One region of the Bacillus sp. ISL-35 genome, then DNA from elsewhere that is predicted to be linked to it. Evidence: riboswitches for the same ligand, from Rfam matches in the RefSeq annotation. Region 1 holds a riboswitch; each other region holds the start of a gene.
The links. A riboswitch is a leader RNA that binds a small molecule or an ion and turns the genes downstream of it on or off. The one in region 1 is predicted to bind cyclic di-AMP.

Region 1 (10,829 bases):
TAAGAGAATTTAATTTCAAAAGAAAAACCCTTGTTTAAGATAAAACAAGGGCTCCATAAACGAGCGCACCGGCGATGACATAGGCCGGGTGCACCTTCAATTTTTCCATCAGGACGAAGCTGATTCCGCCTATCAGAATCGTTTGCGTTAAACCGACACCTTCATAGGAGGAAAAAAAGAAATCATAGGTCATGACTCCCAGAAGCACGGCAATGACTGGTCTGACTACCATAGTCAGTCTTTTGACACGAGGAGAATCCTTGAATTTCATCAGCAGCCCGAGCAGTCCAATCATTAAAATCAATGATGGTGCCACGGCTGCAAACACACCGACAATGGCGCCGAGGATTCCGCCTTCTGAATAGCCAATATACCCTGCCATCTTGGTCGCGATTGGTCCCGGAAGTGCATTGCCCATCGCCAGCACTTCACTGAATTCATTGACCGTCATCCAGTTGTATCGGTCGACGACTTCATTTTCAATCAACGGGATCGAGGCAGGACCTCCGCCATAGCCTAAAATACCAGGAATGAAAAAGGCCAAAAATATTTGAAAATAGATCATTTCTGCTCCCCTCCCATTTGTTTCTGTTCAGATGGTGAGGAGTCTTTTTTCAATAAAGCACCAAGCAGCAAGATGAAAATCAAAATGGCCGGATGCACGTTCAAGAATTGGAGCAGCACCAGGCTGCCAATCAGCGCAACGGCTGTCCAGGCCCAGCCGAGCTTAGATTTTCCAGACTTCTTGATGAAGTCCCAGGTCAGGACGGCGAGCATGACAGCAACAACCGGTACAACAGCATCAGCCATTCCTTTTACCCATGGCTGATCCTTGTAAGAGTTCAAAGTCGTAAGCAGGATAATCATCAGGAAAATCGTCGGAATCATCGTTGCGGCCAGGGCATTCAGCATGCCAAGGAAACCGCCGACTCGATAGCCGATATACCCAGCCATTTTCGTTGCGATCGGACCGGGGAGCGCATTCCCCAAAGCAAGAATGTCACCGAACTCATCAGAGTCCATCCATTTATATTTATCTACTACTTCCTTATGTACAAGCGGAATCGAGGACGGCCCGCCCCCATAGCCAAGGATTCCCACGCGAAAAAACGCCAGGAATAAATCTTTTTGCTTCAAAACTTCACCTTCTCTTTTGTTATTAGCTCTAAGCAGTCTCTTCCTATAATTCTTATTTCTTTTATTTAATTATAGACTCATATATTTGAAACTGCATGTCAAATTAAAGGAATTATATCGTCGTTGGGCCTCGTTTATCTTAATTTCCGCCATTTCGCGGGCATTGATTTACTCCACAACTCAATAATTTGGCGATTTCTTCATTTTTTCGATCACTTTTCGAATTATTTCGACCACATTTTGAATTATTTCGACCACTTTTTCAATTATTTCGACCAAGTATCGATTTTACGGTTAATTCATCGCTTTTCATCCCCACAAAAAAAGTACCACAGCTCCAGGCCATGATACTTTCAAAAATCATTTATTAAACTTAAAAATAGAAACAGATTCGTTCAATTCATTGGTCAGTTTCCTCAAGTCTGTTACCTTTTTCGAGAGGTTGCCGAATGCCGATAATTGTTCTGTTGTGGATGCTGAAATTTCTTCGCTTCCCGCTGCAGTTTCTTCGACGACAGCACTGATGGATTCAACATTGTGCAGGACCTTTGCTCCCAGCTCCTTGGAGGCTTCCATTCCTTTCACAAGCTGGGTGATTTTTTCCGAAATGCCGCTTACCCTTGCTTCTATATTTTCAAAAGCTGACATTGTCAGATTCATCGATTCCATTTGCTCATCAGCGATGACGCCGCCTTTGTTCACTGCTTCCCCAATTTCATCGAGTCCCATCTTCAACAGGTTGACCATATCGAAAATTTGCGTTGTTGCCAGATTTGACTCTTCGGCCAGCTTCCTGACCTCTGACGCCACGACCGCAAATCCTTTGCCAGCCTCTCCTGCTCTTGCTGCTTCGATTGCGGCATTCAATGCAAGCAGATTGGTCTGTGCTGAGATGGCTGAAACGGATTTCGCCATGTCTTCGATTTTTGCGGCATAACCAACAAACTTGCCTGTTGCTGCCTGGATGGAATAGGAGGCCTCTTTATTTTCTGTAATTAAAACCTTTTGCCCCTCAATGGCTTTCCTGCCTTCTCCAATCGCTTCGACTGCTTCCTGGCTATATGAAGAGGATTCCTGGCTGTAGTCCAAGTTCAGCATGATTTCCTTGTCCATTTCGTCAATCAGCTCGACGGATTGCTGCAGATCTTCCGAGACGGTTTGGGCACCTGCTGAAAGCTCATCCGTCGATACAGCAACCTGGTTCGAAATCTCGGTAAGCGCTACATTTTCCTGTTCGATTTCCTCTGCAAAATCTTCTACTTCTTTGCTGGTCCTATTCACCTTTTGCAGCAGGGATGTCAATTGTGCTGCCATCATGTCAAATGACTCATTCAAGGTTCCAAGCTCATCCTTATGCTTGTAGGGAACTTTTTCAATCATCAGGTTCCCTTTTGCAATTTCCTGTGCATTAATGGCAATCTGTTTCAGCGGTCTTGTAATCGAGCTCGTCAGCCTGATCCCGATCCCCCCGGCAACAAGAACAAGCAGGATGCTGCCGATGATTGCCGAAAGGATAATGAATTGAATCTGGTTCTTTAAATCCTCCTGAAGATAATCGTAATAATCATTCACCTGGATATTCAAGAGGTACAGATCATTCAGGATCCCCTCACTGCGCAGCGATTGCCGCTTCACTTCTGCACTGATTTTATCATCAAGTGCTTTCTCCGCTTCGGCCTTCAGGGCGGTGAACTTATCAAAAGCCTTATCCAACACTTGCCTGCTGTCCTCCTGCTGAATCAATCCTTTAGCCTGTGTGAAGGTTTCCGATGTTTTCGCCATTTTTGCCAATGCATCCTGCCTGTTTCCTTCGGTCGGATTGAAGGAAAAATTGCTTAGCGATTGCTTCGTGGCCGAAGTTTCAGCCTGCAGGTTCTGAACAGTCAGCAATACCTGTACATAATCTTGATTAGATGCCTGGACCATCAGCATTCTGTAAATGATAAAAGAAATCATTACAATTGATAGGCCGATGGCGAGCAATAAATTCAATAGTAATTTCTTTTTGATTGTCATCTTGGTTCCCCCAGTTGCAGCTGTTAATCTAGCTGAATTGAAACTTCATTTGTTGATAGCTTTTCTTCCAAGTCTTTCAAGGTCTTTTCCTGGTCTGGAGTCAGCTTGATGACACGGATTGGCGCAAGCCCGACCCCTTTTTCATTTATGCCCAGTTCAATTTGTCTCGATTGAAGCTTCTTCCCGGCCTGGAACTCCTTTACCGCTTCATAGAGGGCGATATCCACATTTTTCAGCATGGAAGTGATAATGGCCTTTTCGGCAAAAAAGTATTGGTCGCTATCTACACCAATCGCAAACTTTTTCCTGGCTTGCGCTTCCTTCAATACACCTACTCCCGTAAAACCAGCAGCAGCATAAAGAACATCCGCTCCATCATCAATCATTCCCGCAGCAATCTTCCCTCCAAGATCTGCATTGCCAAAGTCCTCAGAGTAGGCAACCTTTACCTCTGCATCCGGCTTCACTGCTTTCACACCCTGCTCAAATCCCGACTTAAATTTGCGGATTAGCGGCACATCCGCACCGCCAACAAACCCGACAACTTTTGATTTTGTGGCCATTCCGGCAACCGCGCCGGCGAGGAAGCTGCCCTGTTCTTCTTTAAAAACAATCGATGTGATATTCTCCATTTCTGATACCGAATCAACCAGTATAAACTGTTGTTCCGGATATTTTTTTGCAACTTTTTCCAAATCCTCAAGAACCATAAAACCAAGCCCGATGACAAGATCGTTTCCGTCTTCCACCAGCTCAGTAAATCCCTTTTCATAGCTGCCTACTTCCTGCAGCTCCCGATAATCAAATTGAATATCCAATTCATCCCTTGCTTTTGTCAGTCCGGCAAACGCCGCATCGCTAAACGATTGGTCACCAAGTCCGACGTCAGACAACATGATGCCAATCTTCACCCTTTCGTTCGCCTTTAACTCTGTGTTTGCGCAGCCCGCAAGTCCCCCTGCGAGTAAAACTGCGATAAAAAGCATATACATAATTCGTTTCATCTTGATGTCCTGCTCCCTTTTCCAGTAAATTTATATGTATTTCATCGGCCATAGTCTATATTTGTTAATGCTATAAAAGAAAGTCTATCTTTTATCAATTTTCAAAATAATGCACACAAAAAAGCAGACTGTCATTTCCCAGTCTGCTTAGTACCTGTCATTATTTTATTTTCGCGAATTTGTTCAAGTCACCATTTTCCCCAAGGACGATCAGGATGTCCTCTGCTCGGAGCGTCTTCTCCGGATCTGGCGATATATCGACTTTATTTGCTGTTTTGACGCCGATTACCGTGATATTGTATTTGGCACGGAGATTGATTTCAATCAGGTTTTTGCCGGCCATGCTCATTGGCAGCTTGATTTCTTCAATGCTGTAATCATCTGAAAGCTCAATGAAATTCAATACATTCGGGGACGCCATCAGCTGATGGGCAACGCGTTCTCCCATGTCCCGTTCAGGGAAGATGACTTTGTCCGCCCCTACCTTGAACAATACCTGTGCATGGTGTTTGTTGAGTGCTTTCGCCACAACATTGGAAACGCCCATCTCTTTTAAAATCAGGACGGTGAGGATGCTCGCCTGAATATCATCTCCAATGGCCACAATGACCGTCTCAAAATTTCTGATTCCAACTGCCCGCAATGTTTGCTCGTCGGTCGAATCGCCGATCACAGCATGGGTAACAAACTCTTTATATTCCTCGATATGCTGCTCACTTTTATCAATCGCCAGAACTTCATGTCCTTCATTATAAAGGGTGGTGGCGACACTCGAACCGAAGCGCCCCATCCCAATTACTGCATATTGCTTTGCCATATTAATATCCTCCTACCCAATCATCACTTTTCCAGCTGGATGTCGATAATGTGTTTCTTTTCTTTTTCTTGCCACTGCATAAGCAAGTGTCAATGGACCAACACGGCCCGCAAACATCGTAATAAGAATCAGGATCTTTCCATATGATGACAGATCAGGCGTCAAGCCCATTGATAGGCCGACAGTTGAAAAGGCCGATACAGCCTCGAAAAAGAGCATCAAAAAGTCTTTCCCCGGTTCCGTAATCGTCAAAACCATTGTAATCGAACCTACTAAAAATAGCGCAATCAGCGTAACCGTCAGTGCCTTTGAAATAATGCTGTTGTCCATTCGTCTGCCAAAAAAAGTGACATCTTCACAGCCGCGGATCTGCGATTTAACTGCGCCTAACAGGATTGCAAAGGTGGTAGTCTTGATACCTCCGCCTGTTGACCCTGGCGATGCACCTATGAACATCAGAAAAATGATCAAAAACAAGGTGGACTGTTTAAGGTCCGGGATATTCAAGGTATTGGATCCAGCTGTTCTTGGTGTAACAGCCTGGTATAGCGCCCCGAACATTTTACCAGTCATCGACAAGGGCTTCAAGGTCGATGGGTTGTTGTATTCAAGAATGAAAATCATCAGCGCGCCGGCCAACACCAGGACACCGGAAACGGACAGAACGAGTTTCGAGTGCAGCGAAATTTTTCTTGTACGTCGATATTCATAAAGCTCGTTCATGACAATGAATCCGATTCCGCCCAAACTGATCAGAGTGATCATGGTGATATTGACAATTGGGTCTGCTGAATAGGCCGTAAGCCCTTTGAATCCGCCCATCAAATCAAAGCCGGCATTATTAAAGTTCGAAACGGCGTGAAAAAAACCAAAATAAATGGCTTTTCCTGCAGCCATCTCCTGTGAAAATCGCAGAGACAAAATGATTCCGCCGGTAATCTCAATTACCGCTGTAAAAAGGAAAATCCGTTTCACGAGCCTGACAATCCCTTCGACAGTCTCGTTATTCAATGACTCCTGGATAATCAGCCTTTCTTTGAATGAAATTCTTTTTCCTAAAATAAATGCAAGCAAAGTGGCAAAGCTCATGAATCCAAGCCCGCCAATCTGGATCATGGACAGAATGACCATTTCCCCAAATGTGGTGAAGGTATCACCTGTGTCGACGACAACAAGGCCTGTTACACAAGTTGCTGATGTTGCGGTAAACAAGGCATCCAATAACGGGAGGCCTTTGCCATCAACTGTGGAGGATGGCAACGAAAGCAACAATGTCCCTAACAGAATAATTGCGCCGAACCCGACGACAAGCACTTTTGGCGGGTCCAGACTGAAAAACATTTTACTGCGCATGGCCCTTCCCTCTTTCCTTAGTATGAGGAATTATTCGTCGAATATTTCTTTGCAGGGACTTTTGTCTAACTGGATCCTGATCATGCCGGCGTATCAAAAATCATGCAAAACAAAAAAGCCCCCAGAGGCTAAAAGATTTCAGCCTTGTGGACTTTTGAATAGTCGTCACACAAGCTTCATCTTCCTCTTCTGCAACGCTTGCGAAGTTAGCTGTCGGATTAGGACTCAGAATAGCCCCGCCTTTTAAAAAGGCTTCACCCCAAGTGGATGCATCCACAAAATGGTTCCCCCGCTCCTGCCGGATTCAGCGATTTAGAAATATGAAACTCATTGAATTAGACTCTTTTTCGTAAAACCTTCGCCGAAAAGAGAGTATATTTTTTAAAACTGTAGTAATCATACTCCTCTGCCTTTCGAGTTGTAAAGCAGGAAAAGAACAGCAAAAACAGCCCTTTTAATCCAATTTAAATGAATACTCCTGGAAAATCACTATCTAGCTCACTGAAGCACAGTATTTCTTCGTTTTTCAAAAAAATCAAGACAGCTTCTTAACCAGCATCTTTTTGTTGCCAAATGAAAAACCGGGACAGCATATGCTTCCCGGCCGGGTTATTGGTCTGCAGCGGATTGATCAGGAAAATGAAAGGCATACAAGCATTTAATGAAATCCTCAAATCTAAGTGATGCCTCGCCATGTTGTTCACCGTTATCCCTGACACTGGTCATGACGCCATTGTACCAGTGCTGTAGACTATCGTTATTAGGATTAAAAAAGTAAACCCGCAAATCCCCATCCTGTTTAGCTTCGACTCTTTGAATCAAAATCGCATGCGGGCCAAGAAGGTTGCCTTTCCTGTCATACATCAAGATTCCCGCTGGCTGCGGCAAATGTTTCTTTATAGTGTCAGCTCCTGCAAAATAAAAATGATGGAAAAGAGCAACAAATTCATGTTCATTGTTCTTATTCCGTTCTGCAAAGCCTGGGAAAACACCTGCCATATGGAATTGGCTATTGACCCATTTATGAGGATCGGAATCTCTGCCTGCAGCTCTTTTAAGCATTTCACCATAAATTGCATCAAGGTGGGGAAGCATGACTGCTGACAGAGAGTCAATATGAACCAAATCTTTTAACTCGCAACGCACTAGGGATGATGAAGATATCGCTTGCCCTTCAAATTGAAGTTCTATTTCTCCGCTGGTCAATAATCTTCGGGCCATACTGATCAATTTATGAGGATATTTCTGTGAAAGGTAACTTAGAAGCCGCGTTGATTGGCATGTCGGATTAAATCCTTGTGCTGCTCCTAGCGGATGCCCTAAAATACTGATCAGCCCGGTTAAAATTTGATCTCTACGAGTCAGGCGATTTCTGCTGTTTTCATTAAGAGGATTAACCTTGGACGAGTGGTCACAGACGAATGCTTCAAGCTCTCTGACTACTTCAGCACTAAATACCTGCCGCTCAAACATATGATATAAACCATAAATACTCTGGCTTGCTTCTTTACCGGTGATCTCCTCTGTAATCTTGCGGATTAATGGAAAGTTTCTTTTAAGGGCCGCTCTAGCAGCTCTGCTTTTACCGAAAAAGATCTCAAGAAAATATGGTTTTTCTTTAGAAATATATTGAAGGAATGTGTCATGGTAAGTTGATACAAGGCCGGACTCCAGCATCGAATCCCTTAATTGCGAAGCCTCTGATAACAGAACAAGATCTCCTGCATTTTTTATTTCCTGAAGATAGTCCCCCTGCCTTCGGGCAAGTTCAGAGGGGAAAAAGAGAGAGCGCTGACATGCCTGAAGGGTTGGGTGACGGCTGACATTCCCATGCGCCAGGTTGCATGCACTATTGACCATGCTGATAACTTCACGGACTATTATTGGCCGCTGAGCTAAAAGATTGGTTATATCCTGTTCCAGTAAATCGAAAATTTTCGCGGAAAAACAGCATGAAGCCAGATATCTCATCAATGAACCCGCGCAGTCATCGTTATCTTTCCACCTTTTTTGATTCTTTTTCGTCTCTCCCAATGCCAGTATGTCGACATTAAGGGCCAGCAGGTTTTCCAGGTATGCAGCTGCCTCTTTTGAAGTCATCTCAGGGTTAGCATATACCCCTCTTGCCAACGCCAGGATCCTCAAATTACTGAGTGCTTCCGCTGCAGCCATGGACCCTCCAGCCATCAGTGTTCCCCTTGTAAGACTGGGATTCAACCCCTTTAAATCCTCCCATACAGTGCCGGCAAAAACACCTGCAGATTCAAAGATAGATGCATAGCCATACAGATATTCCAGTCCTTTATTCTCTTCCAGCAGCATGGCCGCCTCTTCCAGCACCATCTCTCGGAAATGCTTTTTTTGCTCTTCAGCACTGCCCCATAGCTGATATAAAGCTCCGTGGAACGAGGAATCTGCAGTTTTCAATATATATCCCATATCTCCTACCCTTTCTGATCGAATCCTTCCCTTAATCATAATGGCCAAAAAAAGACTCACATACTGGGTAACTTGAAAAATAACGTATACTTTATATTCTGCTTCAAATAGGTGAACCCTTTAAGACAAAATAAAAAACCTGCTATCAGCATACTGCCGATAACAGGTAATTGTTCCATATTAAACATTTTAAATCCAGGCTGGATATGCCTTGCCCCAGCTTTCTTTTGCCAGCGCTTCAACTTCACTTACAAGCGAGTCCTCTACCATATAGGTCTCGCCTTGCTCATATGGATTATAATGGAATGCGTACATCCGCGCCAGGAACTTATGGAATGGAAGAGAGGATTCTCCTTCTAATTCTCCATTTCCCTGGACGGCAGGCGTAATGCTCTGCCCCCAGTTTTGGCCGCTGTCATTATTAGGATTATAGAAATAAACACGGTAATCCCCCTGGTCATCCCTGGCTATTCGCTGGATCGAAACAGCGTGCAGTCCCATCAGCTCAGCGTTCACACTTGTAATGAAGATGCCGACTGGATTAGGATAAATCATTTCGTACCCTTCATTGTAGTCAGGATGGTGGGTGGCATAAAATAGCTTCACAAATGCCTGATAATTTGAAACGGCTCCTGTTATGGGATCGACCACATTGATGAATCCCCTCGGAATCCATTCCCCATAAAATTCAGGGTTCACCCATTTATGTCCATCTTCTCCCCTGAGAAGTGTTCTTTTCATCATTTCGTTATAGATTTTATCAAGATGCGGAACGAGCACGACGGAAACGGGATCCAGCTCCATATCAATCTTGTCGGCTACACCACCTTCAATCTGGCTCGAATGGATTGGTTCCCCCTCGAAGGTCATGTCAATATCATTATCCCGTGCGGCTCTTGCGATATACTCTAAAAGCTGGCCAATTCCATGCTGGGCCCAAAGGCTGATTGCCCTTGCAGACTGGCATGTAGGATTCAAGCCCTGCCCGATTCCAAGAGGCTGGCCAAGCACGCTCACTGTTCCGGCCACAAGAACTCCGTTCGGAGAAATGCCTCCTTGCTCGAATTCTTTCTTCATGAGTGCCCTCTTGACCTCATGATGGATTGGAAGTTCGAATAGACGGCGAATCCCCGGCAAAATTGGCTCTTGTGTCAGGACGCCCCTATCCAGCATTTTAGCCAGACCATATATTGATTGCCTTGTTTCTGGAAAAATCGAAAGCTGGATCAAGTCATGAATCAGCTGCTGGTTCGCATTATAGCTGGCAACGCCAGTTTCAGACAAATCAAGCGCAAGCGGCACAAGTTCCGGATGAGCCCGGTTTATATATCGAATGTAAACGGCATGGTATGGGGAAACAAGACCGGTATCCTTCATTGAAGCAGCAAAAGCCTTTGCCTCGGTTTCCAGCTCTTCTTGATATGCCTCTTTCAGTCTGACACGGTAATCTCTCTGGCTTTGATTTTCCCGGCTCAAAGGGCTTGGTGCCTGAAAAGCATTATGGTATTTCCTGATCGTTTCTTGTTCCTGGCCCTCGATTCCCGTTTCCATTAACTGTTCAGCTGATTCAATCATCTTAATAATCCTGTTAACCATGATCGGTCTTTGAACGGCCAGCCGCTCAATCTCTTCAACAAGATTATTGGCAATCGCCTTAAAGCTTAATTCTTCGCCAAGAAAACGGAATAAACGCTGTGCCCTTTCAATATGTTCACCATGTTCAATTCTCGCCTCCTCGGTTTCAGGAGGAAAAAGAAGGTCAAGGTTCAGCGCTAGTACCTCATTCAAAAATTCCCTTGCTTCTTCCGGCGTCACCAGGTCATGCTGATAATCCCCTTTCGCAATCGAAAGCATCCTCATTTCACTGAGAAGTTCCACAATGGAGTTTACTCCCTTAACCTTTAGGGAACCACCAACAAAGGAGGGCTGCAATTTTTCAGGATTTTCCCATGGCCCCCCATTAAAGACACCAGCCTGATCATATAAAGAACCCTTTTCATACAGATGAGACAATCCTTCTTCCGTTAAGGCAAGCTCTATTGCGAGCTGGAAAACGTTTGTCT
Region 2 (10,829 bases), on a different contig from region 1:
TCAAATTCTACAATCACGAATAAAATATTGAGAGCATTTTTTGCAAAGGAGTGGTGAAGTAAATGGACAGGGAGATTACGAATCAAACTTATTCCAACCGTGTGTTGAGGGCGGAATTTGATGACAACTGGGAGACGACGATCACGGAGACTGGCTATGTTAAATATATCGCGCTGAAAAATAAGGCTTCGGTTGAGCTGATGCTTTCTGATGGTTCAAACAGGCTGGCGCTTTTCCCGAAAAATGGGTACATTCTGGTAGGGAGTGGTGGAACGAGCCACTTTAGTAAGCCGCATGTAACAATTCAGCGATAGAGGTCAGGGCAGGGGTTGAACCTTAGTGAATTTGGGTGATGAAAAAATGTCCAACCGGTACGGAAGGACATTTGATCGTTAGTTATCACCCGAGAGTTCTCTTCGATTTGGCGCAAGTGGGGGTTGTTCCAGCCATTTGTGCTTTTTCATGATATCAAACCACTTTTTTGTCACCATTATATTTTTTAGAATGATGCTTTCGTACGTTGTAACTAAATCAGACCGCATGGCTGATGCCAGGCCTGTTCCGTAGTAGACTTGCGAGGCTTGGAACAGGAATCCTGTGTGATACATCATGAGCTTGTCTGAAAATGGGGAATCGGTAGAAGTTGTCACTTCTGTTTCCCATGAACGGGGAACTGGCAAGTTATCATGATGCATAATGTGGGTAAACTTTTGGATGTGTTGGTCCGCCGTCTTCTCAGATTCCACTAGAAACTTCCTGACTTCCTTTGATTGAGCCACTTGGCTAAAGGCGATTGAAAGTGTTTTGGCCATGATATTCTTCTTGATGTTGAAAGAAATACTGATCACTTCCGTGGCTGTTAAACATCTTCCTTTTCCGAAAATTCCATCGGTAAAATCCTCGCTCTCGATAAAGCTAGGGTTTTTATCAGGATAAAATAGAGGATCTCTTTGAAAATTGCCTTTTTCAAGCAATAGTTCAATTGTCTGGTGATACATTTTCTTGGCATCATTATCACACGAATCATAGAAATCCCGTAAATCCTTTCTGACTGATACGCTTAGTGCGGTGACGTGACCAATCAATCCGTGCAAAGTCATGATATGTAAATAATTCAAGCAGAAAATGTCGGAGAACAGCCTGCCAGCTCCGATATTGATGTCATTTTCACCAAATCCGATGGGAACAGGAAACCCTTCATTTTTAATGAAAGTGGCAAGCTGAGCCTTTTGCCGTGCAAATGTACTGATCGCGTCCTCAAAGATGGCCTTTATTGCCACGTCTTCAATAATGGTGACCATATATCTGTTTACTGAATCAATCATTGTCCCGTTTACATACTCGCCCCACAAGGAACCTATTTCAGACGAAGTTAGCCTTAACTTGTCATGATCCATAATCTCACCTCGCAACGTATTATCCCCTCGTGTGGAAAAAATATGATTTTTTCTATCCAACTGTAAAATCACAAATTTTAGAATTTTATCTATTATTTGTCATAAATTTCTATATAATAAATTTATACATTAGCACTATTTTTATAGGTAAAAGAGGGGGAGAACAACAATGTCTAATGATCAGGAGATACTATTGGATAAAGGCGAGCAAAGCAAGCCGAAGGTGAGAGTGGAGAGGAAAGAAGGAGAGCCGACATCGGCGTTCAAGGGGGCTTCCTGGGCGGCGCTCGTAGTCGGTGTGTCCGCTTATTTGATCGGATTGTTCAATGCAGCAATGCAGCTGAATGAAAAGGGCTATTATTTTGCAGTTTTGATATTTGGACTTTATGCATCGGTGTCATTGCAAAAAGCGGTCCGGGACAAGGAAGAAGGAATACCGGTTACCAGCATCTATTATGGCATTAGCTGGTTTGCTCTGATCGTCTCGATTTCATTGATGGCCATTGGCTTGTATAATGCAGGAAGCATCGTCCTTAGCGAAAAAGGATTCTACGGCATGTCATTCGTGCTTAGCCTTTTTGCGGCAATCACGGTTCAGAAGAATATCAGGGACACGCAAAGAGCAAGAGAGAGAGACTGATTTAAGAGGAGGCCATTGTGAAGAAGAGAATTGATGAATACCAAATCCATGACAAGCACTATAAGGAAATTTTGGAGCGGGTAAAAAACGATCCGTACGCGCAGTCATTAGGCATTCAGTTAACAAAATTCGAAGCTGGCTTCGCGGAAGCAGTGCTCGATGTGCAAAGCCATATGGTCAACGCTCACGGAACCGTCCATGGCGCGGTGATTTATGCTCTGGCCGATCATGTTTTTTCAGTAGCCTGCAATGCCTATGGAAAAACGTCGGTAGGACTGTCCACTACCATTCAGTTCATCGAAGCAGTGAAACCGGGAGAGAAAATCGTGGCAAGGGCCACAGAAACAAGGCGGAACTTCCGCACAGGATTCTACAGAATCGAGATTTTTCACGGAGAAAATCCCGTCGCTACCATGGAAGCTGTTGCTTACCGGAAAGATCAGTATTTCGTTGAACTCGAAGACCAGGAGTAATGGGGTAAAAGCTGTCATTTGGCAGCTTTTTTCTGTTTTTGGGGAAGTCTTATCGGATTTTTGCAGGTTTGCTGGTGAAGGCGGAAAGGCTGTCAAAGAGACGCTCGGAATCTTTTGCATATGATCATCATTTAAGAGGACACTGTCAGGGAGGTGGTAACTATGATATTGAAACTGGTTTTCGCAATGGGACTATTGTCAATCGCTCCGTTTAACTCTGCTTCTAAAACTATTCCTCCATCCCCTGAGATAGTAAAGTTTTATACAAATATTCCTGAAAAAAATAACTGGGTAACGGTTCCAGAAGGCACAAAAGAAATAACCATCACTGTTGAAGCCCTAAATACTGAGACAGTCCTATTCTGGTTGATCCCGACTGGTACTGAAACCTGGAATGAAAGGATACTGATTGGCTATGACATTAAGGATGACGGGGATAACTTTTTTTCATTAACCTGGAAGGTGTCAGGTCCGTTGCTGAACCATTTGGAAGTACAGGCTATAGGGGAAACCGGAATGGCGGGGGCGAGTTTAAATATAACATCAAATCCATAAAAGGATGTAACTTTAGCCAAGTATTAGGGTCATTCCTTAGTTAAACAATACAGGCAGTCCTATTTCCTGCTAAGTACATTCCCGTCACAAGTGCATAGGATATCCTGAGAAATTGTGAAGGGATTGAGCAAAAATGTACTATGGATATTCAAGTCCGTACCCTAATTATGTCAATGGGCAGATGTATTACAATAATGGACGACAATGTGTGAACTGGGGCCAGGCGAATGGTTATTCTTATCACTATCCTTACAGGAATATTGTTTTAAAGGATTATGGTCCCAACCCGTATGTGGTGAATATCAATGAAGCATCGATTCAAAACCAGAATTATCGGACAGCCTTGTGGACAGGGAAACATTTGCAGGTCACCTTGATGAGCATCGATGTTGGCGATGATATCGGTTTGGAAATACATCCGGAGGTCGATCAATTTTTGCGGATTGAAAAAGGCCAGGGGGTTGTCCAGATGGGCAAGAGCAGGAATAACCTGACCTTTCAAACCAATGTCGCCGATGATTCCGCCATCATGATTCCTGCAGGAACATGGCATAACGTGACCAACACAGGCAATACTCCGCTGAAGCTATACTCGATCTATGCTCCGCCGAACCATCCATTTGGTACGGTGCATGTGACCCATGCAGATGCAATGGAAAGACCAGTAGCGAGCAATGGAACACCAGAGGTTTTTGGAAAGACCCCGGACGAATGGGTGAAACATACCGAATTTTTGGTGCAGGAAGGACTGGAGGACGTGAAAAGAGGCATCAACGCCACCCACATCCTCCAGGAATTCATTCTAATGGGCGTGCTTGTCGGCAAAGGATACACACCTGAAAAAGCATATGAGACAGTAGAAGAATGGGAACGTACAGGGCAGTCCAAACTCCTTCAGCAGAGTAAGAATATGTAGTTGTGGCTTTGGATGTGCTTGGGACACGGGGGAGTTCTCGTGTCCTTTAATATTTAGGAAGGGAAATAAAAAGCTCGTGGTTTTGACAGGTTTGAGGTGTTAGGTGAAAAGCTGTCAGAATAACCCCTGGATTCAGACAGGTTTGCGCTGTTAGGAGTAAAAGCTGTCAAAATAACCCCTGGATTTAGACAGGTTTGAGGTGTTTAGGTGAAAAGCTGTCAGAATATCCCCTGGATTCAGACAAGTTTGCGCTGTTAGGAGTAAAAGCTGTCAAAATAACCCCTGGATTTAGACAGGTTTAAGGTGTTAAGGGTAAAAGCTGTCAGAAAAAGCTCGTGATCTTGACAGGTTTGAAGTACTAGGAGGGGAAGTTGTCAAAAAAAGACCTGCATTCAGACAAGTTTGAGGTGTTAAGAGGAAAAGCTGTCAAAAAAAGCTCGTGATTTAGACAAGTTTGAGGTGTTAAGAGGAAAAGCTGTCAAAAAAAGCTCGTGATTTAGACAGGTTTGAGGTGTTAGGAGGAAAAGCTGTCAGAAAAAACTCGTGATTTAGACAGGTTTGGGGTGTTAAGAGGAAAAGCTGTCAGAAAAAGCTCGTGATCTTGACAGGTTTGAGGTGCTAGGAGGAAAAGCTGTCAGAAAAAGCCCGTGATTTAGACAGGTTTGCGGTGTTTAGGGGAAAAGCTGTCAGAAAAAGCCCGTGATTCAGACAGGTTTGCGGTGATAGGAGTAAAAGCTGTCAAAAAAAAGCCCGTGATTCAGACAGGTTTGCGATGTTAGAGGGAAAGCTGTCAGAAAAAGTCCTGGGATTAATCAGGCCTGAGGGTGTTAAGAAGGTAGCCTGGGAAAATTGATGCAAGGTGAAATACATAACTGTACAAGACGAGTAACTATAAACAAAAAACCACTCTAAAGTGGTTTTTAATCCCGCATGGCTCCTGCTTCTCGGGAGGTCATGGCGCCTTGGCCTGCCTGTACATCTTTTTGGATTTGCTGTTTTACTTGCTGTGCATCTGTGCCGGCAAATCCGGGAGTTGTGGCATTGTCGCTTTTCGCGTTTTGTTGATCCTGTTGCATATTATGGTTTCCTCCTCAGTTATCGTTTTATCAGTATTAGTATTTACTGAAGTAATATCAATATATGCTAGGGAGACGGGGCCCCACGGAAGAGCTGTCCGTCGACTCTGAATCTGGTCTAAATTGTAAAATGGGCATTGACACCAATATAATATAGGAGTAATTTATATGTATTCATTTTTTAATAACGAAACCTTTTTGCTGAATCCTATGAGCGGGGGAACCATTTTTGGATAAATCGATTTTATCTTGGGGTGAATTTTAGCGCATGATGCTAAAAGGGGATGCTCTCAATCCCTAATCCGACAGCTAACTCCGTAAGCGCGGTTGAGAGAAGGGTCTTATGGCCATTCTTTATTTGAGATGGTCTTTTTGTGATTTTTAGGGATGGGGATTCCCATTATAAGTTGAAAAGTAAAGAAGGGGTATATTTGGTCAATATATTGAAAAAGAATCGTTTGAAACCGGCTCAAATCATTGTTTTGTTTTATGTTTTCGCTGTTTTGATCTCAGCCGCGCTGCTTAGTTTGCCAGTCGCGTTGAAGCCGGGGGTTAGCTGGGAATTTATTGATGTCTTGTTTACCGCAGTGAGTGCGGTGAGTGTAACAGGTCTTGGGGTTGTATCCACACCGGATACCTTCAGCACAACCGGCATTTTTATCCTGATGTTTATCCTCCAGTTCGGCGGAATCGGGATCATGACGCTGGGTACATTTTTTTGGCTGGTGCTGAGAAAAAAGATCGGCCTTAAAGACCGGCAGTTAATCATGACGGACCAGAACCAGTCCCAAATGTCGGGCCTGGTCAAACTGATGAGGCAGATATTGACCATCATCCTGTTGATCGAGGCGCTGGGAGCATTGATATTAGGGACTTATTTTCTAGGTTATTTTCCGACATGGGAGGAAGCGTATCTTCAGGGAACGTTTGCGGCTGTCAGTGCAACAACAAATGCAGGGTTTGATATTACGGGAAGCTCCATGATTCCATTTGCGCATGATTACTTCGTGCAAACCGTGAACATCATTCTTCTGACCCTGGGAGCGATAGGATTCCCAGTCCTGATCGAATTGAAGGAGTTTCTCCTGAATCGTAAAAAACACAAACGAGCCCATTTTTCTTTGTATACCAAGGTGACGAGTTTGACCTTTTTTGCACTGATGTTCTTCGGTGCATTCGCCATCTTGCTTTTTGAGTATAATCACTTTTTTAAGGATTACAATTGGCATGAGTCCTTCTTCTTTGCCTGGTTTCAATCATCTTCCACCAGGAATGGCGGCCTTGCTACAATGAATGTCAGTGATTTTTCTGACCCGACATTGCTGCTGCTGTGCTTTTTGATGTTTATTGGGGCATCACCAAGTTCGGTGGGCGGGGGAATAAGGACGACCACTTTTGCCGTGATTCTATTGGTCATCGTTAACTTTGCAAGAGGGCATAACTCGATCAAGGTATTTGGCCGTGAATTGCATGAAGAAGATGTCCGGAAGTCAGTGGTCGTAAGCTTTTTGGCGATCATTCTGTGTTTTGCGGCGGTGGTCATTTTGAATGCAACAGAGAAGTTCTCGATGATGGAAATCATGTTCGAGGTCAGTTCCGCATTTGGGACAACTGGTTTATCAATGGGGATTACGCCTGATCTGAGTTACGCAGGGAAGGTCGTCATCATTGCCATGATGTTCATTGGAAGAATCGGGATCCTTTCCTTCATTTTCTTGTTCAACCGTGGAAAAGCAGAGCCGAAGTGCCATTATCCAAAAGAAAGATTGATTGTTGGCTAGAAATTTGAATAAAACAAACGCTGTTGATCACAGGATCAACAGCGTTTGTATTTTATAACGATATCTTCATGAATTTGCTGACATCCTTAAAACCCATTTTTTCATATAATTTCATTGCTGTTTCATTGTGTGAATAAACATTCAGCCTTACATCACTATATCCATTTTTACGAAACTCATTTAAAGCTTCCTCCATCAACAATTTGGAGTAGCCTTTGCCTCTGTATGGCGCTTTTACATAAAGGTCATTGATCCAGCCGATTTCATCACCCGTTAAGTAATCAAATGCCTTATCAATTTGAACCCATCCAACAAGTGTGTCGTCATCCATCAAGCAAACAAAATAAGCATCATATTTGGCGGAATGCTCATATGCTTCAATCATTTTTTGCTGATTATCATCTGATTCGTGATTCGTTGCTTCTTTACGGTTTATCCCAGCATATTCATAGATTTCGTGGATCTCCGTTTCGGAAGCCACTTTAAAGCTCAGCCCCATACCTTCCACCCTCTTAAATAAATTCTAGCTTTATAAATATACGACATTTGTTCACAAAGTCCTTTTTCAAGGTTCAGGTCCCGCAATTGGTGAAACCCTGTTTAGTGTTAATCGTTATCTGCAGTGTCACCATGAAAAGGGGTGATTAACAGTATTTTTAACATCTTTTTGGTACCTTATATTGAATCTGCCTTTCAATTCGTTGTTTGAAAGGCATTGTCGTATCTGTTTGCCATGTTTATTGGCGAAAAAAATTTTTTATTGGCGATTTTTACGTGTTTATTGGCGAAAATCGATTTTTATTGGCGACTTGGAAATTTTCGTTGATTTTTTCCAACTCGAATGTGACCAGGTACATCCAATTTTTCTTGTAACTTCCAGTCTCCATATTCGTATATAAAATAAGGGATCGGAGGATGGAAAATGAAAAAGGTATTTGAAGTTACATATAAGGGTCATCATATACAAGTGGAGAATACATGGTTTAATGGGGAGAAGCTATTAGTGGACGGCAAATTACAGGATCAGAATCTGGGGTTTGCCTTTGATCGAGCCACTTTGAATGGGGTGATCAAAAATAATGACGGTGCAAACCAGAATATTAAAGTTAGCCTCGGCGGTGCCGTTACCGTAGAGTGCAGGATTTTTGTCGACCATGAACTGATTTATCCTGATCATGTGATTGAGTAAAATATAGAAAGGAGCTTAACTTAGTTGAGCTCCTTTTTCAATCTTAAATCTTCTTCTGCTCTTTTTTTCTCTGGTAAAAAAAGATGGCGATTAATACAGCTGATGCAAGTATAAAGGTAAGGACGGTGATCGTGATGTACAGAGAATTATTGTTTGCTTCTTCTGGGATGAATCGGATGGCAATTGGTCCGATGGATATGAATAAAGGGATCAGTACGGTGAACCAGGTTTTGGTGTACAGTGCAGCACCGATGAAAATCACGGCGCACAGGACAATGATCCAGTTGTTTTGCGCTGGGGTTGCTACAAAGGTGGGTTCGAATTCCTGAGTTTTGTACCAGAGCAGGAATACCACGATTAAACCGGTTACTGTCATCGAGATGCCGGTAAACAGGACATAGCCCCATTTAGAATGAAAGAATTTCGGCATTACCTTGAATAAGAACAAGCCGTAAATCAGGATGCTCATAGTGCTGATGATCATCGCAAACCAGATGGTTCCTTGAGATATGGAAAACGTTCCTTCGATTGCCGGTCCGATGCTTAAGTATGCTGCGAGCAGCAGGATCATCAATGGAAAAAGGGCGGCTAGCTGACGGTAGTCGGTCTTCATGGATTCACCAATGCTCTTCATATAATTCTTCGGGCTGTCCCCGATAATATGGCTGACATCTTTGCCGGCTGCTTCCGCCTCTATCAAATGCACCTCAAGTTCTTCGGTGATTTCATTGATTTCCTTATCGTTTTTACCCTTTGAAATCAAATACAGCCGAAGTTCCACTAAAAATTGTTCCGCTTTTTTCGAAACCATCCCATCATTTCCCCCTTTTGCTTAGGCTCTTTTCTCAAACTTCTTTGCTATTGGCTACACCATAGAAGTGAATGAACTATGCTTCTTCTCTAAGGAGATTCTGGCTATGAGAAAAGAGCATACCAACTTAATACCGACCTACAAAATAGATTTGTATAACGTTAAAATCGGCTTTAGGATTTTAACAACTATCATTACGAAAATAGCCTTTATTCAATACATTGTTCACCGATGTGCTCAGCTGCGTCCATCGGATGATGAATTGCTCCAATTCCTGCTCGCCTTTTTCCGTCAATGAGTAATATTTACGTTTGGGCCCTGCAGTGGATTTCCTTAGCGTTGTGCTCACCAGGCCTTCCTTTTGCATCCTCAGCAGCAGGGGATAGATCGTCCCTTCGCTAAAAGAATGGAAGCCATAGGACTCTAGCTTGGCGGCCAATTCATATCCATAGATCTCGCCCTCTTTGATGATGGATAAAAGGCATCCATCAAGGATCCCTTTAAGCATTTGTGTCGTATCAGCCATTTAAAAGGCTCCTTTCAGTAACTTGTATTGCAAGGTATTGGATGTGAAGAACAGTACCTTGTATTACAAGATATACTTTTACTATACATTCCGGTATCTTGTAATGCAAGGGTTAAATGGAAAATTGCTGTAAATTTGGATAAAGAGAAACTGGCTGAGATAATTTCTGTCGCCCATTTAGAAAGGAAGGAGTCTTATGTAAAATCATTCCTGGCTGCTGAAAGAACTCAAAATCCTGTCTAGTTCCTATGTCTCTATTTGCCATTTTGTGGTATTGTGGAAGTGATATACAGATATCAGAAAAGGGGTGGTCGTTTTGAAGAAAATAACCATTTTCCTATTGATCACTTTAACTGCTTGTAATGCTGAAGAACCGTTAACATATTGGACAGACAGTACAGAAAATCAGATTCAGCGTCTGGATGAAGCGAAGATTAAATATGAGGTCAGAGATGGCGAGATTTGGGTCAGGGAGAAGGATTTGAAGAAAGTCGCGGCATGCTGTTCTTGAGGACAAAGTATTTTCAAAAATGACTGATTATTCAAAAAGTGAGATCAGGACAGCGGATTCGTCTCTCTGTCCGTGGGGGGATACATATGATACTGGAAAAAATAGAGCCGATTTCGAAAGCAGCGATCCAGGAGAAAGGAATTGAACCTGTCGTCGATTGGTTTGAGCGGTATAAGGAGTATTTCTATACGCTGGGCTGGTTCTCCGTTCAAAATCAGCAGCAGTTGGAGGAGCTTTTTTACCAGTGTATTGTGAAGGTGCATAAGGAGTGGCCTAGATATAAAGGGGATGTCTCCTTCAAAATGTGGGTGACAACCATTTTTGTTCAGAACGCCCGTGGGTTTTCTGGATTAAAGGTTTCTGAGGAAACGCGTCAGGATCTATACAAAGCGATTGACCACCTGGAAATGGATGAAAAGGAGGCGCTGATCCTTACCTATGCAGCAGGATTTTCCCTTGAGGAAGCATCGCAAATCCTTGGTAATACCGTGGATAAGATGAAGAGCTATCTGTTCTCGGGGATTCAGGCGGTCCGGAACCAGCTGTATGGAACTGATTTTCATGGCTGTGAAGAGTATCATACACATTATATCGATTATTTGGAGAAATCCATGGATCGACCGGCAAAAGTCGAGTTTGAGATCCATCTTTATAACTGCCCGGAATGTCAGGCAGATTTGGCCAGCTTTCAGGAAATAGCGGCGACCAGGTTGAATCGGGTTGAGGAGGTGCAAGGGCTTACTGTACCGTCTCAACTCATGGAAAATGTCAGGAAGAGGCTGGCAGAAAAAAAGGATCACCGACAAAAGAGGAACAAAAAGCGTCAAAAATGGGCCCTTATTTTTGCAAGTGCGTTTGCATTCGTATTGGCGCTGGGTTTCATGACGGGTTTACTGCCGAAGGTCTACTATGCCTGGGCGGAAGATGATGAACAATTACGCTCCTATTTGCAGC
Region 3 (10,829 bases), on a different contig from region 1:
GGACTTGGTAAAAGACTTTTAAATGCTAACTGAAAAAATCGATAAGGTTTATGAATATTCTATTGAAACCAATGAAGTGTTCCAGGTGCATTTCTATAACTACATTAGGAGATATTTACAATGGATAAACAATTCAAATCCTTTATAAGGATTCAAAGGTTAAACCGGCTAATTAAAGTAAATCCTGCCCAGACGCTGGCACTTGGTTTCTTATGCCTTATTTTTATTGGGACCATTTTATTGATGTTGCCTGGAGCTACAAAGGATCGCCATCATTTATCGTTTATTGATGCTTTGTTTGAAGCAACCTCTGCAGTTTGTGTGACGGGATTGGTGGTCGTTGATACTCAGACAACCTTTACACTTTTCGGACAAATTGTCCTAATGGCGCTCATTCAAATCGGAGGTCTCGGATTTATGGTCTTTGGAATACTCATTGCAATGTTCCTTGGAAAAAATATCGGATTAAAGGGACGTCTGATGATACAAGAGTCGTTAAATCAAATATCCTTAGAGGGTATGGTTAAACTCGTGAAGTTTGTTTTAGGGTTTACCTTGTTAATCGAAAGTATCGGAGCCTTAGTATTATCTATTCGCTGGGCCTCTGACTTTGGTTTTCCGAAATCCATCTATTATGGGATCTTTCATTCTATATCATCCTTCAACAATGCCGGTTTTGATATCATGGGAAATTTCAATAGTGTAACAGGTTATGCAGGTGATGTAACAATCATATTGACCCTGAGCTCATTATTCATAATTGGCGGGATTGGATACACAGTTATAATGGATTTGATAAAAAAGAAGTCCATCAGGAAGTTGTCATTACATACAAAGTTAGTCTTATTAATCACATTAATCTTAAATGTTACTGGCTCGATCTTCATCTTTTTATTAGAATATAACAATCCTGGTACATTAGGAGACTTATCATTCAAGGAAAAAGTTCTAGGTGCGTATTTCCATGGTGTTGTACCTCGTACAGCTGGATTTAACTCATTGAATACGGCTGATTTGACCTTAAGCTCACAATTTGTAACCATGCTGCTAATGTTTATAGGTGGAGGTTCAGGTGGAACTGCAGGAGGGATAAAGGTTACTACATTTATCGTGATAATACTGGCGGTCTGGACGTTAGTCAGAGGCAGAGATGATGTGGATGTAATGGGAAGAAGAATACCAAAAGAATTAATATTTAGAGCCTTTTCTATTACACTTTATTCTGCTTTTATTGTGCTCTTAATATTATTCATTTTAACGATTACTGAAAACGATGTTCCATTAAACGTATTATTATTTGAGGTTATATCTGCTTTTGGAACGGTTGGTATGTCATTGGGACTTACTCCTGAATTAAGTACAATCGGTAAAGTGCTCATTTCCATAATGATGTTTATCGGAAGAGTAGGGCCATTGACACTTGCTTTTGCATTAGCTAAAGTTAACAAAAAACAGTCAGTTAAACATGCCGAAGAAAGAATTATGATTGGATAAGTTGGTTATTTAGATTAAGTTTTCGCGGTGAAAGATTGCCCGCGGGATAAATCAGGTGATTTTTTTGTTCCCAAAACCGGACAATCCTGATATTATATTAGAAAAATAATACACGATCGCTTAATCCTTTGAGCGGGGGAACCAATTGTTACTTTTTTAAAAAGTAATTGGGGTGAATCCTTAACAGGTAGGGTACTCTCAAAACCCGAACCCGACAGCTAACCTCGTAGGCGTGTTGAGAGGAAAACACTGCATTCATGCACAGTGGTTTTTGCCTCTGTGTATTTTTTATTGCCTTTTTTAGAAAAATATTTAAAAGTTGGAGGTCATCTTTATGAAACTGTCTACCAAAATTATCATAGCCCTGATAGCCGGCGGAATCACTGGACTGCTGATCAATCTGTTCGCACCGGGCATTTTTCCACAGCTCGATCAGTTTGTATTCACGCCGCTGGGAAAAATCTTTCTAAACCTTATTAATATGCTCGTTGTACCTATTGTCTTCTTTTCGATTACACTTGGAACCGCGGGGCTTGGCGATCCGAAGAAGCTTGGCAGGATCGGGCTTAAAACCATTTCCTTTTTCCTTGTGACTACTTCTTTGGCCATCATCATCGGCATCTCGCTGAGCTATGTTTTCCAGCCTGGTAATGTCGGCACCTTTGATACCGCCAATGCCGAGTTCGAGTCAAAGGAAGCTCCGCCGGTCTCTGAAACGCTGTTAAATATTATTCCTACAAATCCTTTCCAAGCCTTTACAGAAGGAAACATGCTCCAAATCATCACCTTCTCCGTCTTTGTCGGCTTCGCCCTTACCATGCTTGGCGACAAAACGAAAGGGATACTGAACCTCGTTGAACAAGGGAATGACCTGTTAATGTATCTAGTCAACCTGGTGATGAAGTTTGCACCATATGGGACGTTCGGGTTAATTGTTTCCGCCGTGGGCAGCCAGGGACTCGATGCCATCAAAGCCATGGGTCTTTACATGTCTGTTGTCCTGCTGGCTCTTTTGATTCATTCCCTTTTCGTTTACGGATCTTCGGTGGCACTGTTGGCAAAGAAAAGCCCAGTTTGGTTCTTTAAAGGGTTTGCTCCGGCAATGGGCGTTGCTTTCAGTACTTCGAGCAGCAATGCTACCCTGCCGATTTCCATGAGCACCGCACAGAAAAATCTAAAAGTCCCTGAGTCAATCAGCAGTTTCGTTCAACCGCTAGGTGCGACCATCAACATGGACGGTACAGCCATCATGCAAGGGGTAGCGACAATTTTTATCGCACAGGTATTTAATGTGGACCTAACCATCACCCAACTGATCACGGTTGTCCTGACTGCTGTTCTGGCCAGCATCGGGACCGCGGGTGTACCGGGAGTGGGGCTGATCATGCTGGCGATGGTCCTCCAATCCGTTAACCTGCCGGTGGAGGGGATCGCTCTGATTATCGGAATCGACCGCCTGCTTGACATGACCCGCACGGCCGTAAACATCACCGGCGATGCCGCCTGTGCCGTGATTGTAGCGGAGACGGAAAGAAAAAGAGAAATTAGTAAATCGTGAAAAAGGGAAGATTTATCGTAAAAATACAGGGTGACGTTCCTGAAAAATAGGAATCGTCACCCTGTTTGATTATCTTGACAGGATTGGGTTCGGTTCATGGAAAGCTGTCAAAATAACGATGGATTCTTGACAGCTTTAGGTTCCGTTGATGGAAAGCTGTCAAAATAACGATGGAATCTTGACAGGTTTGGGTTGGATTGATGGAAAGCTATCAAAATAACGATGGATTCTTGACAGGTTTAGGTCTTGTTGATGGAAAGCTGTCAAAATAACGAGGGTTTCTTGACAGGTTTAGGTTCGGTTGGTGGAAAGCTGTCAAAATAACGAGGGTTTCTTGACAGCTTCGGGTTGTATTGATGGAAAGCTGTCAAAATAAAGGTGTTTTCTTGACAGGTTTGGGTTCGGTTGGTGGAAAGCTGTCAAAATAAAGATGGTTTCTTGACAGGTTTGGGTTGGATTGATGGAAAGCTGTCAAAATAAAGATGGTTTCTTGACAGGTTTGGGTTGGATTGATGGAAAGCTGTCAAAATAAAGGTGGTTTCTTGACAGGTTTAGGTTCGGTCGATGAAAAGTTGTCAAAATAACGAGGGTTTCTTGACAGCTTCGGGTTGTATTGATGAAAACCTGTCAAAATAATACTTTATCTGAAGTAGAGTCAGGTTCGGACAAAACTCAGGCCAAAGCCGATCGCTTTGTCCAAAGTAAATTAACTAATTATTCACAAAAAAATGGTGGGTGTGCCAAGCAGTAGCTTAAAATAGAGTTGATAGAAAATAATAGACTGGAGGGAATCGTGATGAAATTAGAAGGAAAAGTAGCGGTTGTGACGGGTGCTGCGTCGGGGATGGGAAAGGCGATTGCGGAATTATATGCCCAGGAGGGGGCGAAGGTTTTACTGGCTGATTATAATTTTGAAGGTGCTGAGGTTGTTGCGAAAGGGATTGCCGCAACCGGTGGAACTGCAAAGGCGCTTAAAGTGAATGTGGCGGAACTCGCGGATGTAGATAATATGATCGATACAGCAGTTAGTGAGTTTGGCACCTTGGATATTTTGGTGAATAACGCCGGGATCATGGATGGCTTTGAACCAGTTGGCGATATCACCGACGAGAGATGGGACCAGATTTTTGATGTGAATACCAAAGGTGTAATGCGCGCCATGCGAAAAGCAATTCCGCTTTTTCTTGAAAAAGAAAAAGGAATCATCATTAATGTAGCATCAACCGGCGGTTTCAGCGGCGCTCATGCCGGCGCAGCATACGGTGCGTCCAAGCATGCCGTGATTGGCCTGACAAAGAACACCGGCTTCATGTACGCGCAAAAAGGGATTCGCTGTAATGCGATCGCACCGGGAGCGGTCGAAACTAACATCGGATCAAGCATGAAAGGCATCAATGAGTTTGGCATGTCACGTGCAGGCTTGACTCACTCATTATCGCCGCGTGCCGGTAAGCCAGAAGAAATTGCGCAGGCCGCAATGTTCCTTGCATCAGACGACTCCAGCTTTGTCAATGGAGCGGTGATTACTGTGGATGGTGGCTGGACCGCTGCTTTTTAAAGGGTTCTTGGTTTAGGGAATGCCTTTAAAAAACTTAAAGGGAAAAGGAACTCGAATGTAATCGGGTTCCTTTTTTTTGTAAGAAGAAAAATTATCTATTGACACCCAAGAGGAATATATGATAAATTTATCTCAAATTAAAAATAAATTAATTCAAGATTTTTTTTAAAACTATATCTCGAATTCGAGATAAAACAATACTAGGAGGAATTTTAAAATGGCAAAATGGACAGTTGATCAGGCACACTCAGCAATTGGATTTGAAGTGAAACACATGATGGTATCAAAGGTGAAGGGTCATTTCGATTCTTATACTGCAGATGTTGAGGCAGCAGATCTTACAGATTTAACCACTGCATCAATTGCATTCAAAATTGATGTAGCTAGCATTGACACTCGTAATGAAGATCGTGAAAATCACTTGAAATCAGCTGACTTCTTTGATGTTGAGAAGTATCCAACGATTGATTTCAAATCTACAAGCATTACAAGAGATGGCGATGACTACAAGGTAACGGGTGGTTTGACTATCAAAGATGTAACGAAACCAGTCACATTCGATGTGGAATTTGGCGGCAAAGGCACAAACCCATGGGGCGTTGAAGTGTACGGCTTTGAAGCAGAAACAAAAATCAACCGTGAAGAATTTGGTCTAACATGGAATGCAGCACTTGAAACAGGCGGCGTTTTAGTGGGAAAAGATATCAAGATCAAAGTTGAATTAGAAGTAAACCCTGCAGCTTAAAACCTTTGGACATTATGCTGGATGACATGAAAATCCAGCATAATGTAAAGGAGTTGGAAAAATGGAAAAGCCAAGAGAAGAGTTAAAAGCAGTAACCGTTATTATTCGTGCGGCGCAGGCTATTCACGATGTGATCAGGAAAGACGCAGCGCAGCATGGATTGAATCCTACGGAATTTTCCGTGATGGAGCTGCTTTATCACCGAGGAGAGCAGCCTACCCAAATGATTGGAAAAAAGGTGCTGATTTCGAGCGGCAGCATTACCTATGTCATTGACAAGCTCGTGGAGAAAAAATATGTGAGACGACGGGGATGCCCCGAAGATCGCCGCGTCACTTATGCGGTTTTGACTGATGAAGGAAAAGAGCTGATGGATAATATTTTCCCTCAGCATGAAATGGAAATGAGCAGGATTTTTGCTGATTTGGATGCCGATGAAGTCAATCAGACGATCTGTTTATTAAAGCGAATCGGCTATCGGGCAAAAGACTTATAGATGAATTTTTTTACTCATATATCTCGAATTCAAGATAATAATCTAGGAGGAGTATAATAATGATGGATTTAGGTTTGTTAATCATACGATTGGTAATTGGCATTTTATTTATTGGCCATGGTGCACAAAAGCTGTTTGGCTGGTTTGGGGGCTATGGTTTGAAGGGAACGGGCGGCTGGTTTGAATCGATCGGCATGAAGCCTGGAGTGACGATGGCACTTTTCGCAGGGTTAGCAGAGCTTGTCGGGGGAATATTATTGGCAGCAGGGCTTTTGACGCCACTCGCAGCTTTAATGATTGCTGGTACCATGCTGATGGCCATTGTAAAAGTGCATGGCGCAAATGGCTTGTGGTCCACTTCAAATGGCTATGAATATAACTTGACGTTGGTTGCTGTCACGATTGGATTAGCACTGATTGGCCCTGGCCGATACGCTATAGATGCTATTTTATTCTAAATTATATTAGATTATAAATGGGAGTGTTATTAATGACCAAAAAAACAATGGGCATTCACCATATTACCGCAATCGTGGGCCATCCGCAGGAAAACGTTGATTTTTACAGTGGCGTATTGGGGCTGCGATTGGTAAAGAAAACCGTCAATTTCGATGACCCGGAAACGTATCATCTTTATTTTGGGGATGAAGGCGGCAAGACGGGAACGATCATCACTTTCTTTCCATGGGCAGGCGCTCGCCAGGGAGTCATTGGCGACGGACAGGTAGGAGTGACTTCCTATGTGGTACCGAAGGGCTCAATGGATTTTTGGAAAAACCGTCTTGAAAAATTCAAGGTTCCATATACAATCATGGAGCGCTTCGGTGAACAATATTTAGAGTTTGATGACCCTCATGGTCTTCACCTGGAGATTGTGGAAAGAGAAGAAGGGGAAATCAATGAATGGAGCTTCGGAGAGGTAACGCCTGATGTTGCGGTCAAAGGATTTGGCGGAGCGACACTGTTATCGACCCAGCCGGAAAAAACAGCAGATCTTTTGGAAAAAGTGATGGGGCTTGAGCTTGTCGGTAAAGAGGGAGACTTCATCCGCTTCCGTTCTTCTGCAGACATCGGAAATGTGATCGACCTGAAATTGACACCTATTGGCCGCGGGGAAATGGGTGTAGGAACGGTTCACCACATTGCGTGGAGGGCTGTCGATGATGAGGACCAGCTGGATTGGCAGCAGTACGTGTCAGCTAATGGCTATGGTGTAACCCCTGTTAGGGACAGAAACTACTTCAATGCGATCTATTTTAGGGAGCATGGAGAAATTCTGTTCGAAATTGCGACTGACCCACCGGGATTCGCACATGATGAATCACAGGAAACAATGGGTGAAAAGTTGATGCTGCCGGAGCAATATGAACAGTATCGCGGGCAGCTTGAGAGAAGGCTCATCCCGATTGAAGTGAGAGAGTTGGATTGATGGCAGTAAGCAGGCTAGTCGGAGGAATTTTTGAAATCGAAAGGCACAAGTAGTTTCCGATGGGAGAAAGGGTGAAAAGGAATGCAAAAGACAACAGGTATCCACCATATTACCGCCATGGTCAATGATGCGCAGCGGAATATTGACTTTTACGCAGGCGTGTTAGGGCTCAGGCTTGTGAAAAAGACGATTAACTTTGACCGGCCAGAAGTGTATCATCTTTATTTTGGCAACGAAGCCGGGGATCCTGGAACCGTCATCACCTTCTTCCCATGGGAAAACCAGATGAAAGGGCGGATTGGCACCGGACAGGTCGGTGTGACCAGCTATGTCATTCCCGCCGGATCCATGCCTTTTTGGAAGGATCGATTGAAGCGGTTTGGAGTCAGGTTCATTCAGAATGTCCGTTATGGCGAAACCTATTTGCAGTTCCAGGATCCTGACGGGCTTGAAATTGAACTGGTCGAACGACATGATGGGGCAATGAATCCCTGGAGCTATGGAGGCGTTTCATCTGATGTGGCAATCAAAGGGTTTGGCGGAGCGACCTTGATTTCAGCTCAGCCGCATAAAACCGCAGAGGTACTTGAAGATATTCTTGGTCTTGAGCCTGTTGGCCAGGAGGAAAGCTTCCTCAGGTTCAAATCAGAGGTTGGCAACACGATTGACATCAAGCTCACTCCTTCAGTGCGCGGATTGATGGGAGCAGGGACTGTCCATCATATCGCCTGGAGAGCAAGAGATGAAGAGGACCATAAAAGGTGGAGAGAGCAACTGGAAGAGAAGGGATTTTACCCAACAGAGATTCTCGACCGCAACTACTTTAAGGCCTTGTATTTTCACGAGGGCGGGGGCATTCTTTTTGAGATTGCGACCGATGCACCAGGCTTCGCGGTGGATGAACCAGCGGATGCACTTGGAAAAAAACTGATGCTGCCGTCATGGCTCGAGTCAAAAAGGGAAGAATTAGAGCACAAGCTTCCACAGGTGGAGGCACGTGTTTTGGAGGGAGATAAATAATGAAACATATATTCAACAAGGGTAAGGTATCAACAAAACCAACATTATTAATGCTTCACGGCACAGGAGGCAATGAATTGGACCTGCTGCCTCTGGCCGGAATGATCGATGATGAAGCCTCTGTCTTAAGTGTCCGCGGAAACGTATTGGAAAACGGAATGCCAAGATTTTTCAAAAGGCTGGCAGAAGGCGTGTTTGACGAAGAGGATCTCATTTTCCGAACAAAGGAATTGAATGAATTCCTTGCTGAAGCAGCTGAAAAATATGGCTTTGACCGTAACAATGTGGTTGCAGTCGGTTATTCAAACGGAGCGAATATCGCAGCAAGCCTGATGTTCCACTATCAAAATGCCTTGAAGGGAGCAATCCTCCACCATCCAATGGTACCGAGAAAAGGCATTGAATTGCCTGACCTGACAGGAACGCCGGTATTCATTGCGGCAGGAACGAATGATCCAATCTGCCCGCCGAGTGAATCTGAAGAACTGCAATCCCTGCTGGAGAAAGCTGGTGCTGATGTGGAACTTCATTGGGAGAATAGAGGCCATCAGTTGACCCGTGAGGAAGTCGAAGCGGCGGCACAGTGGTACGGGGGACGCGAGAAATAAGATTAAAAAGTAACTTTGGGGACGGGAGAACCGTCCCCATTTTGCATTCTTTAACTGATCAGTCCAGATATCTTCCTCAAATCCACGTTCCCACCGGAAATGACGGTCACCACTTTTTTATCCATAAAAGGCAATTTGTTATGCATGGCAGCTGCGACTGTTGTTGCGCTGGATGGTTCGATCAGCTGTTTCATTCGTTCCAAAACAAAGCTGAAGGCATGGCGGATTTCTTCTTCACTGACCAGGACAAGGTCATCGAGGTATTTCATCAGGACAGGGAAGGTCAGGTCCCCGGGCTGGCTGCTCCTCAGGCCATCAGCGATCGTTGAGGTGGCTGGGATCGAGGTGATTTCCTTGTTTTTAAGGGACAGATAAGTATCATTGGCAATCTCGGGTTCTACACCGATTACCTTGATCTTTGGGTTGGTCTCTTTTATGGCAGTGAGTATTCCCGATAGAAGGCCGCCACCGCCGACAGGGACAATCACCGCATCAACATCCAGGATCTGATCAAGAATCTCCAATCCCACCGTTCCTTGACCAGCTATGATATATGGGTCATCATACGGGGGAATGAATACGCCATTTTCTTGCTCAGCGATTTCTTTGGCTCTTGGTAGCCGCTCCGCAGAAGTCGTGCCGCACATTTCAATCTTGCCATTATATGCTTGAATGGCGTTCATTTTACATTGGCTGATATCCTCCGGAACGACGATGGTTGCGGGCACTCCATATTTATTCGCCACATAGGACACTGCCTGGCCATGATTACCCGAGGAGGCTGCCGTTACATACTTTGCACCATTTTCGACAGCTTGTTTGACTTTATTGCTGGCGCCGCGGATTTTGAATGAGCCAGTCTTTTGCAAGTGCTCTGATTTGAAAAAAAACTGGTTGCCGCATATCCTCGATAGTTGCTCAGATTTTAGGATAGGTGTTACATGAATGATGTCGCTAATTCGTTCCCGTGCTTCCTTCACTTCATTTAATGAGATCATATGTAATTCCCCCTTTATTTTCACAACCATAAAACTGCCGACGAGTCTTATTCTTTCTATCTCTATTCAATACCAACTTTGATTATCCTTCTAAACGGGGTACGTGAGTTAGAATTAGTAGTGAATCGTAACTTGATCACGCCAATTCCATAAAATATCCATTAAAAAACGCCCGGAGCAATTAGCTCTGAGCATCGGTTAGTATGATTTATTATCTCATCGGAAATGTTGGATTACTGTGCCTGTTCCATCTTTTGTTTCTATTTCTGCATATGCACCGTTTATAAAAGTAATTTGAGGTGGAACGTGGCCGCAATCGATGTCGTAGATGATTGGGATTTGCAGCTCTTCTGAAATTTCCTTATATACATCTTCAGCTGTATATTCATTGACAGGCGTGTTAGCTGGGCTTCTGCCGAACATAATCCCTGAGCAATGATCGAACCAACCAGCCAATTTCATCTGAATTAGAGACCGGCGTAAATCGGTTGTGGATAACTCGCAATTTTCAAGAAACCAAATGACTGGTTCCTCTTGAATATACTTTTTCCTGAAGGTAGCTACATCTCCATATGGTGTTCCGATTACATGCCTGATCACATCAATACACCCACCAAGTAAACGTCCTTGAATCTTTACTTCAGTGTTTGATATGGTCTTCCAATAGGTTTGTTCGGTTAAATTGAAAACATAGGGAGTAGGCTGGTCATGCTGCCATTCTTTTTGGTATTTTTCTGATGAATGTTGTTGGGTTGACTCGCCTTTTTTAGTGGATAAAACAGACTGCCACATCGCTGTTGTGTCGTCTGAGTAGTCTCCCCTTAAGTCTACTAAGTTTGTTCCGTGTGCAGTAGCAATTCCTGTTTTTAAAGTAATAGCAAATAATAATAAACTGATATCAGAATAGCCTAATATCCACTTGT

Region 2: another riboswitch for cyclic di-AMP. It lies ahead of J7E38_RS15695 (TrkH family potassium uptake protein); the one in region 1 lies ahead of J7E38_RS09050 (TrkH family potassium uptake protein).
Region 3: another riboswitch for cyclic di-AMP. It lies ahead of J7E38_RS15770 (dicarboxylate/amino acid:cation symporter); the one in region 1 lies ahead of J7E38_RS09050 (TrkH family potassium uptake protein).

Annotation. Positions count from the first base shown of each region.
Region 1 covers NZ_JAGGQK010000004.1:615,442-626,270, reverse strand. The annotation lists gene J7E38_RS09075 (chromate transporter) at 35-565, opposite strand; gene J7E38_RS09070 (chromate transporter) at 562-1,137, opposite strand; gene J7E38_RS09065 (methyl-accepting chemotaxis protein) at 1,498-3,153, opposite strand; gene J7E38_RS09060 (BMP family lipoprotein) at 3,177-4,157, opposite strand; gene J7E38_RS09055 (potassium channel family protein) at 4,318-4,974, opposite strand; gene J7E38_RS09050 (TrkH family potassium uptake protein) at 4,987-6,327, opposite strand; cyclic di-AMP (ydaO/yuaA leader) riboswitch at 6,507-6,647, opposite strand; gene J7E38_RS09040 (hypothetical protein) at 6,937-8,766, opposite strand; gene J7E38_RS09035 (hypothetical protein) at 8,956-10,829, opposite strand, start outside.
Region 2 covers NZ_JAGGQK010000011.1:90,467-101,295, forward strand. The annotation lists gene J7E38_RS15660 (hypothetical protein) at 63-314, shown strand; gene J7E38_RS15665 (DUF3231 family protein) at 393-1,397, opposite strand; gene yiaA (inner membrane protein YiaA) at 1,567-2,037, shown strand; gene J7E38_RS15675 (PaaI family thioesterase) at 2,055-2,510, shown strand; gene J7E38_RS15680 (hypothetical protein) at 2,673-3,065, shown strand; partial or broken gene J7E38_RS15685 (cupin domain-containing protein) at 3,199-3,720, shown strand; gene J7E38_RS15690 (hypothetical protein) at 4,902-5,057, opposite strand; cyclic di-AMP (ydaO/yuaA leader) riboswitch at 5,247-5,396, shown strand; gene J7E38_RS15695 (TrkH family potassium uptake protein) at 5,489-6,838, shown strand; gene J7E38_RS15700 (GNAT family N-acetyltransferase) at 6,891-7,337, opposite strand; gene J7E38_RS15705 (hypothetical protein) at 7,761-8,027, shown strand; gene J7E38_RS15710 (DUF1129 family protein) at 8,071-8,838, opposite strand; gene J7E38_RS15715 (PadR family transcriptional regulator) at 9,020-9,364, opposite strand; gene J7E38_RS15720 (hypothetical protein) at 9,681-9,875, shown strand; gene J7E38_RS15725 (DUF4179 domain-containing protein) at 9,962-10,829, shown strand, end outside.
Region 3 covers NZ_JAGGQK010000011.1:110,028-120,856, forward strand. The annotation lists gene J7E38_RS15765 (TrkH family potassium uptake protein) at 121-1,494, shown strand; cyclic di-AMP (ydaO/yuaA leader) riboswitch at 1,602-1,741, shown strand; gene J7E38_RS15770 (dicarboxylate/amino acid:cation symporter) at 1,829-3,052, shown strand; gene J7E38_RS15775 (SDR family oxidoreductase) at 3,849-4,610, shown strand; gene J7E38_RS15780 (YceI family protein) at 4,828-5,355, shown strand; gene J7E38_RS15785 (MarR family winged helix-turn-helix transcriptional regulator) at 5,417-5,851, shown strand; gene J7E38_RS15790 (DoxX family protein) at 5,911-6,309, shown strand; gene J7E38_RS15795 (ring-cleaving dioxygenase) at 6,342-7,280, shown strand; gene J7E38_RS15800 (ring-cleaving dioxygenase) at 7,362-8,300, shown strand; gene J7E38_RS15805 (alpha/beta hydrolase) at 8,300-8,908, shown strand; gene J7E38_RS15810 (threonine ammonia-lyase) at 8,959-9,906, opposite strand; gene J7E38_RS15815 (S66 family peptidase) at 10,123-10,829, opposite strand, start outside.